Regions from separate parts of the Sporolactobacillus caesalpiniae genome, predicted to be linked through region 2. Evidence: predicted binding sites of a transcription regulator. Region 2 holds the regulator's gene; each other region holds the start of a gene.
What was found. Region 2 encodes LexA, which represses DNA repair genes until DNA is damaged. Its sites were predicted from a motif close to CGAACATATGTTCG; they were not measured.
Positions count from the first base shown of each region.

Region 1: a site for LexA is predicted at 985-998, ahead of ABWW58_RS14985 (RpnC/YadD family protein). Genes of this name have one in related genera too.
Region 3: a site for LexA is predicted at 1,155-1,168, ahead of ABWW58_RS04765 (DNA polymerase IV). Genes of this name have one in related genera too.

Region 1 is NZ_JBEVCB010000007.1:160,552-162,833, reverse strand. It holds gene ABWW58_RS14990 (phosphoglycerate dehydrogenase) at 1-540, shown strand, start outside; gene ABWW58_RS14985 (RpnC/YadD family protein) at 1,067-1,951, shown strand.
Region 2 is NZ_JBEVCB010000006.1:54,877-57,158, forward strand. It holds gene lexA (transcriptional repressor LexA) at 590-1,204, opposite strand; gene yneA (cell division suppressor protein YneA) at 1,365-1,658, shown strand; gene ABWW58_RS12650 (YneF family protein) at 2,008-2,220, shown strand.
Region 3 is NZ_JBEVCB010000002.1:270,910-273,191, forward strand. It holds gene ABWW58_RS04760 (DsbA family protein) at 62-967, shown strand; gene ABWW58_RS04765 (DNA polymerase IV) at 1,209-2,282, shown strand, end outside.

The sequences.
Region 1 (2,282 bases), on a different contig from region 2:
GTTGGCATTATTGGCTTTGGTTCCATCGGTCAAAAGGTTGCACGTTATGCCGGGGGCTTTAACATGCGTGTGATCGCTTTTGGAAACCACCAGGATCATGAAGCGGCCGGACGATTGAATGCGACTTTCGTTGAACTGAGTCAGCTTCTGCGCGAAGCAGATTATGTCGTGATCAGCACAGCACTCAATGCGTCCAATTACCACCTTATTGATCAAGACGCGTTAGATCAGATGAAGTCGACTGCCTTTCTCGTAAATATTTCTAGAGGAGCGCTGATCGACGAACCGGTTTTGTTCGACGCCTTACGCCGCAAACAAATCGCGGGAGCGGCTTTGGATGTCTTTGAACAGGAGCCGCCCAAAGCATTGCCGGATTTGGATAATCTGATTGTATCACCCCATATCGCGGGAACAACGCGGGAAAGCATTGCCCGCGTCGCGCAGGTTACCGTTGAAAATATCCGTAAATTCATGAATCATGAGCAGCCGGATTTTGTAGCCAATCATGACGCGCTGTGCAAAAAGCAGGGATACAAATGAGACGTGAGTAACGAGGAATAGAAGCAAACCACGCGGGCGGTAATCGTCTGCTTTTTTATTGGGGAGGAAATTATAAGATAGCAACTTGTGGATACCTAAATCTTTGGTTAACTCGTGTAAGAACTCTTGGAGAAACCGAACCTGGCTATATGAAGCGGAATCCTCAACAACCACTTTGGTTGATTCAGGTAAACCGTATCTCAAGCAGGTGAACGATTAACTTGGCAGATGAGTGAAAACTTCATCATAAAAGGCAAACCTTCAGCAGTTAAGCGGCGGCAACTTTAACAGGTGAATTGATATCTGGTCGCCTTTATGAATGGTTCGAGTGCAGTGCCTATGCTCGATAGAAGACGAAACCGATACTGAGTCTTCCGTCACACATAAACTGTCCAAAATAATTGACGCATTTTTTTTAAATATAAGGTATACTAATAGCAAACACGATCGTTCGTTCCCTTCTCGATTCGTTCCACACATTCCTTCGCATGACCGAAACATACCTTACCTCGCAAGGAGGCTTCCTATGTCTATAGACCACGATCGACGCTTTAAAGTCCTGCTGCACGAGTTTTTTGATGAATTTCTCGAAGCCTTCTTCCCAAAAATTTACCAGGCGCTTGATCTTTCCGAGAAAAAATTTCTTTCCGAGGAACTGTTCGCAGATATGATCGAAGGCGACAAAAAACGGGCAGATATTATCGCGGAAACGAAGCTGAAATCAAAAAAAGACGTCATTCTGATTGTCCATTTTGAAGCACAGAATTATTACCAAGAAGATTTTTCTGAACGGATGTATATCTATTACAGCATGATCTATCTGAAATTTCGAAAACCTGTTTTACCAATCGCCATTTTCAGTTATGATGGAGTTAGAGATGAATCGGACGAATTTGTGGTGAAAGTGCCTCATCTAATGATTGTTAGCGAGTTCCATTTTTTGAAACTCGAACTTTCCAGAATGAACTGGCGAAAATTTATGAACAGCAATAATCCGGCCGCCGCCGCGCTGATGAGCAGGATGAACTACTCGAAAAGGGAACGTGTGCAAGTACGACTCGCCTTTATCAGGCAAATGATCAACATGCATCTTGGAGAAGCGCGTGAGAGCATGATCAATGGATTTTTCGAGACCTATCTTCAATTAGAAAAGGAAGAGGTGGATCAATTGATGGACCAAGCGAAAAAACTCCCAGACGAAATTCGAGAAGAAGTGCTCAAGTGGCCCAATTCCTTTTATGATCGCGGAAAGAGAGAGGGAATTGAACAAGGACTTGAACAGGGAGAACGAAAAGCAAAAGAACAGTTTGTCCGAAAACTGTTGCAAAAAGGAATGAGTCATGCTGAAATCAGTGAATTGACCGGATTGAACGAAGCAGCGATTAAATCGATCGCAATCGCCGGTGAATGAGCCAATTATAGAGTTTACCCAATGAATGACCACCAGTCGTATTTGCTAGTACAGGTAAGATGGCTCCTCGTGTTCCAAGAATTGTTTTGGAGCACGAGGGTCATTTTTTTACTTACAGTTGCTCAATTACTTTTTTTAGAATTCCGTTGCTCCTTGATCCCGCGTAGAACCGCGTCAAGCAGTGCCGAAAAACGGGTGTTCAGTGAGGTTCGTTTGTACTGCAATGAAAAATATTTTTGAAGATTTACATGAGAAATGAGAAACGCCTTGTTAGGACAAATGACGCATATGGATTATTTTGGTAAGGATGGATCGGTGAGAAATTTGGAAA
Region 2 (2,282 bases):
TGGCCGGAATAAAATAAGCGGAGATTTTCCGGCTATTTGCATCATGGTGCTTGTTTTACAGGTAAATAAGGGTAATTTTTCCGCTTATGCACGGAAAAGCCCTCTATTTTCACGTTTTTCGATGCGATAAGCGGAATTTTTCCGTCTATTTAAGCTATTTTTTCATTCATTTTCTAAATAAGCGGAATTTTTCCGTTTATTTCTTAGATTGGGCGGCTTACCTAATCGTCCATCCGAATCTTATGACCATATCGTCGTACCGGCAAGGCAAAACGATAAACTTTCTTTACCTGTTAGGAAAAACCAAGCTGTGCTTGGCCTTAAACCATACTGATTTTTGTGTACGCTCCGATTGTTCGCTTGGGGCGATCTGGAAGCCTCCTCGAACAGACCATTATCTGCGGGGAGCTCCCTGCCTCGCAATCAACAGAGACGCTCCTGCAGGCATCTCACCTTTCATATCTTTAAAATGCCACTTATCTTAGTATCCGGACCAAAATCATCCTTTCTTGCTTATAGAAAAACCTCGGAAGATCACTAGTTTCTCCGAGGCTTTTGCATACATTGTTCTTTGAATCTGTGTATCAGGTTATTTGATTGACCGGAAGACACCAACGACTTTCCCAAGAATAACACAATTATCAAGTAATATTGGATCCATCAGTGAGTTTTCCGGCTGAAGTCTTACATGGTCTTTTTCCTTAAAGAAACGCTTAACAGTTGCTTCGTCCTCATCGGTCATCGCAACAACAATTTCACCATTTTCAGCTGTATGCTGCTGTCGGACGATTACCTTGTCTCCATCAAGAATGCCTGCGTTGATCATGCTTTCGCCGGATACGTTAAGAATAAATGCGTCAGCATCCTCAACCATTGAACTTGGAATGGGAAAATATTCTTCAATATTTTCAATGGCGCTGATTGGGAGCCCGGCGGTTACTTTTCCAATAACAGGAATATTTACTGTCTTTTCCGTAAATACATCATTGTCATGGTCCAACACTTCAATAGCTCTTGGTTTCGTGGGATCACGCCGGATATATCCTTTTTTTTCTAGGCGTGCAAGATGACCATGCACCGTTGAGCTCGATGCGAGTCCGACGGCGTCGCAAATTTCACGTACCGATGGTGGATAGCCTTTGCTCGCAACTTCATGTTTTATAAAATCTAATATAGACTGCTGCCGATTTGAGATTTTCATAATGCTTCTCCTTTTCCTTATCTTGTCAATAGTATACCATTCAAAAAAAACAGAAGCAAACATTTGTTCTAAAACCATTGACACAAATGCACGTTCGCATTAAGATAGTTACAACGAACAAAAGTTCTCGAGAACACACATTCCTTAGAGGGGGAAATTTTAAATGAATTTAGTTCCGAATAAAAAAACAAAAGGTCTTTCGTTTCTTATCTTGTTTTGTATTATGACAGTTGTTTTATTTTTGACATTAACAAATACAGTTGCTGCTGATCAAAATAACTATGAAAAAATTACGGTTAAAGCGGGGGATTCGCTTTGGTCTATTGCCACAAAATACCAAAATGAGAATCCAGGGCTCTCAAAACAGGCATTCGTCAGTTGGACAAAGAGTAAGAATGGATTAATCCGTGATCACATAATTCCAAATCAAAGGCTTATCATTCCGGTGAAAAAGTGAGTTGTTAAATTTATGAGTGGGTTATTTTACGTTGGCAGAAGTATGTTTTTGTGATATACTGTTATATAACAAAGGGATTTAGATGTTTATGTATTGGTACAAACGCTTTTTCCCTTTCTGATTTTTGGTGTTTGCGAAGTTTTTAACCGTTAATGATTTTACAATTATTAATGGCCATTTTTCATCCTCCTTCAGAAGAAAGCTTTTCTTATTATTATAAGAACACGCTTTCTTTTTTTTATCTATCTTTTGATGAAATGAACGATTTCAAGGAGTACAAGGTTGACCGGAAATCATGAGATAGTGTAAACTGAACTATGGATAATTGACACAAGGAGGAAGCATACGAATGCTCTGGTACATACTCGTGGGCGTCATTTGCTTGGCAGCCGGATTGATCCTCGGCTTTTTAATCGCCCGTAAATATATGATGAACTATCTTAAGAAAAACCCGCCGATTAATGAGAACATGTTGCGCGTGATGATGGCGCAAATGGGCCAGCACCCGTCACAAAAGAAAATTAATCAGATGATGAAAGCGATCAATCATCAAACGAAATAAGCAACGCTTAGGCGCAGCAAGGTTTTGAACGGTTTATATAAAACACTGATACGTCTACGTGT
Region 3 (2,282 bases), on a different contig from region 2:
ACCGGCGAAGCCTATCTGAATCAGGCGCCGTTTTTAAAATTTCTTCTAGAGGTGGGGTTCTATGACACGCTTTGATGAAGGATCGACATGTGAAGGAACACCGGGGAATGAGTCATGTACACTTAGAACAGTCAAAAAAAACTCCTTTCAACGCGTTGAGATCCTGGCCTTTATTGACCCGCTTTGTCCGGAATGCTGGGGGTTTGAGCCTTTACTCAAAAAATTTATTTTGCAATACCATGACTATTTTACATTTCGCATTCTGCTTACAACCAAACATGACACGGCAAACTGTTGTCGGTTTCACCGAGCAAAACAAATTGCCGAAGAGTGGGACAAATACGCACGCCTGACCGGCATGTGCTGCGACAGTGACGTATGGTTTGAAAATCCGCCCTCCCCTTATTCGATTGCTTACGCCATTAAAGCGGCCGAATTCCAAGGAGGTGCGGTCGGACAAATCTTCCTTCGACGCGTACGTGAACAAATTTTTCTCAGAAAACAGGGGCTGAATGAATTTGAAGAACTGCTTGAGATCGCCCGGCTTTCCGGATTGAATGAACAGGAGTTTTCAAATGATTATCATTCCTGCCGCCCGATCAAAGCTTTTCAGTGTGATCGAAAACTGGCAAATGAATTGTCTATTACTGAATTGCCGACTTTTGTTTTTTCAACACCATGTAATGATTCGGAGGCCATAAAAGTAAACGGACACTATCCTTATCAGGTCTACGTGCAGATCTTAACGGAATTATTGGGTGAATTACCCGTACCTGCTCCAAACATTCCGTTAATCAATTATTTTCAGCAACAATGTTTTCTAACCACTAAAGAAGTCGCCGTCATTTATGATTTGACTGAAGAAGATGCGCTTAAAGAACTGCGTAAACTGCAGTTACAGCAGTTCATTGAACCCATTGTCCTAAAAAGTGGTGAATATTGGACTTATATCACCCATCCCGAATAATGCGCGACGGCATTTCCGTCGTACCGTTTAACGATCATCAATCACAGCCACTTTGGCTAGAACCTTGCTTCCATAAATGAAGCAAGGTTTTTCATTATTTCTTTTTCGCCACTGTTGTTTCTTTTCCTCTATTTATCCGTTCATAAACCCAATATTACGAACGCATGTTTTTATTACCAGTATTAAAAGAACATCCGTTCGTGTATAATAAACCCATATTCAATTAATCGAGGTGTCGCACATGGATCGAGTCATTTTCCTGATCGATATGCAAACATTTTACGCTTCTGTTGAAAAGGTTGATTTTCCAGAATTCAGAGATAAACCGCTGATTGTCGCCGGCGACCCGAAGCAGCGAAGCGGCATTGTACTGGCTGCCTGCCCAATCGCCAAGCAATTTGGCGTGCTCACCGCAGAACCTCTTGGCCAGGCATTGCTTAAGTGTCCACAGGCAATTATTCAATTGCCGCGCATGCAGCACTATATTGATGTGTCTACAGCCGTGACGCGATTTCTCAGGCAATTTACCGACCTTGTTGAGCCCTATTCTATTGATGAGCAATTTATTGACGTGACCGGAAGTGTAGCGTTGTTCGGTTCACCTTTAACTATCGCGCAAAAAATTCAGCAATGCATGCACGAACGCTTTGGTGTTTACGCTCGTATCGGTATTGGGCCAAACAAAGTGCTCGCCAAAATGGCCTGTGATCATTATGGAAAAAAAAACCGGACAGGCATTTTTGAGTTAACTATCAAGAATATAGAGAAGTACCTTTGGCCGTTGCCTATCGGCGAACTATTTGGCGTGGGACACCAGATGGAACAGCATTTCATCGGAATGGGCATTCGTAAAATCGGTCATCTTGCTCGCTTTCAGGTTAATTTTCTGCGTAAGCGTTGGGGCGTGAATGGAGAGCTGTTGTGGCGAACCGCACGCGGTCTGGACAGTTCTCTTGTCTCCCCGGATACATTTACGGAACAAAAAGCAATTGGACACCACATGACCTTACCCTATGACTATTCAGCAATGAAAGATATTCGTGTCATCCTTCTTGAGCTAAGCGAGGAGGTCGCGTATCGAGCACGTGCGAAACGCTATATGGGGCATGTTGTCTCCGTTGGCATTTCCGGGACCTTTGAGAGACACAGCGGTTTTCATCGTCAAATCACGCTGCCCTTCGCAACGAATTTCGGAATGGATCTTTACCACGCCGCCAACAAACTATTCACAGAAAGTTGGGACCGTCTCCCTGTTCGCGCTGCTTCGATCACACTTAGTGATCTCCAAGCGATGTCAAACAATGATCAGCTGGAT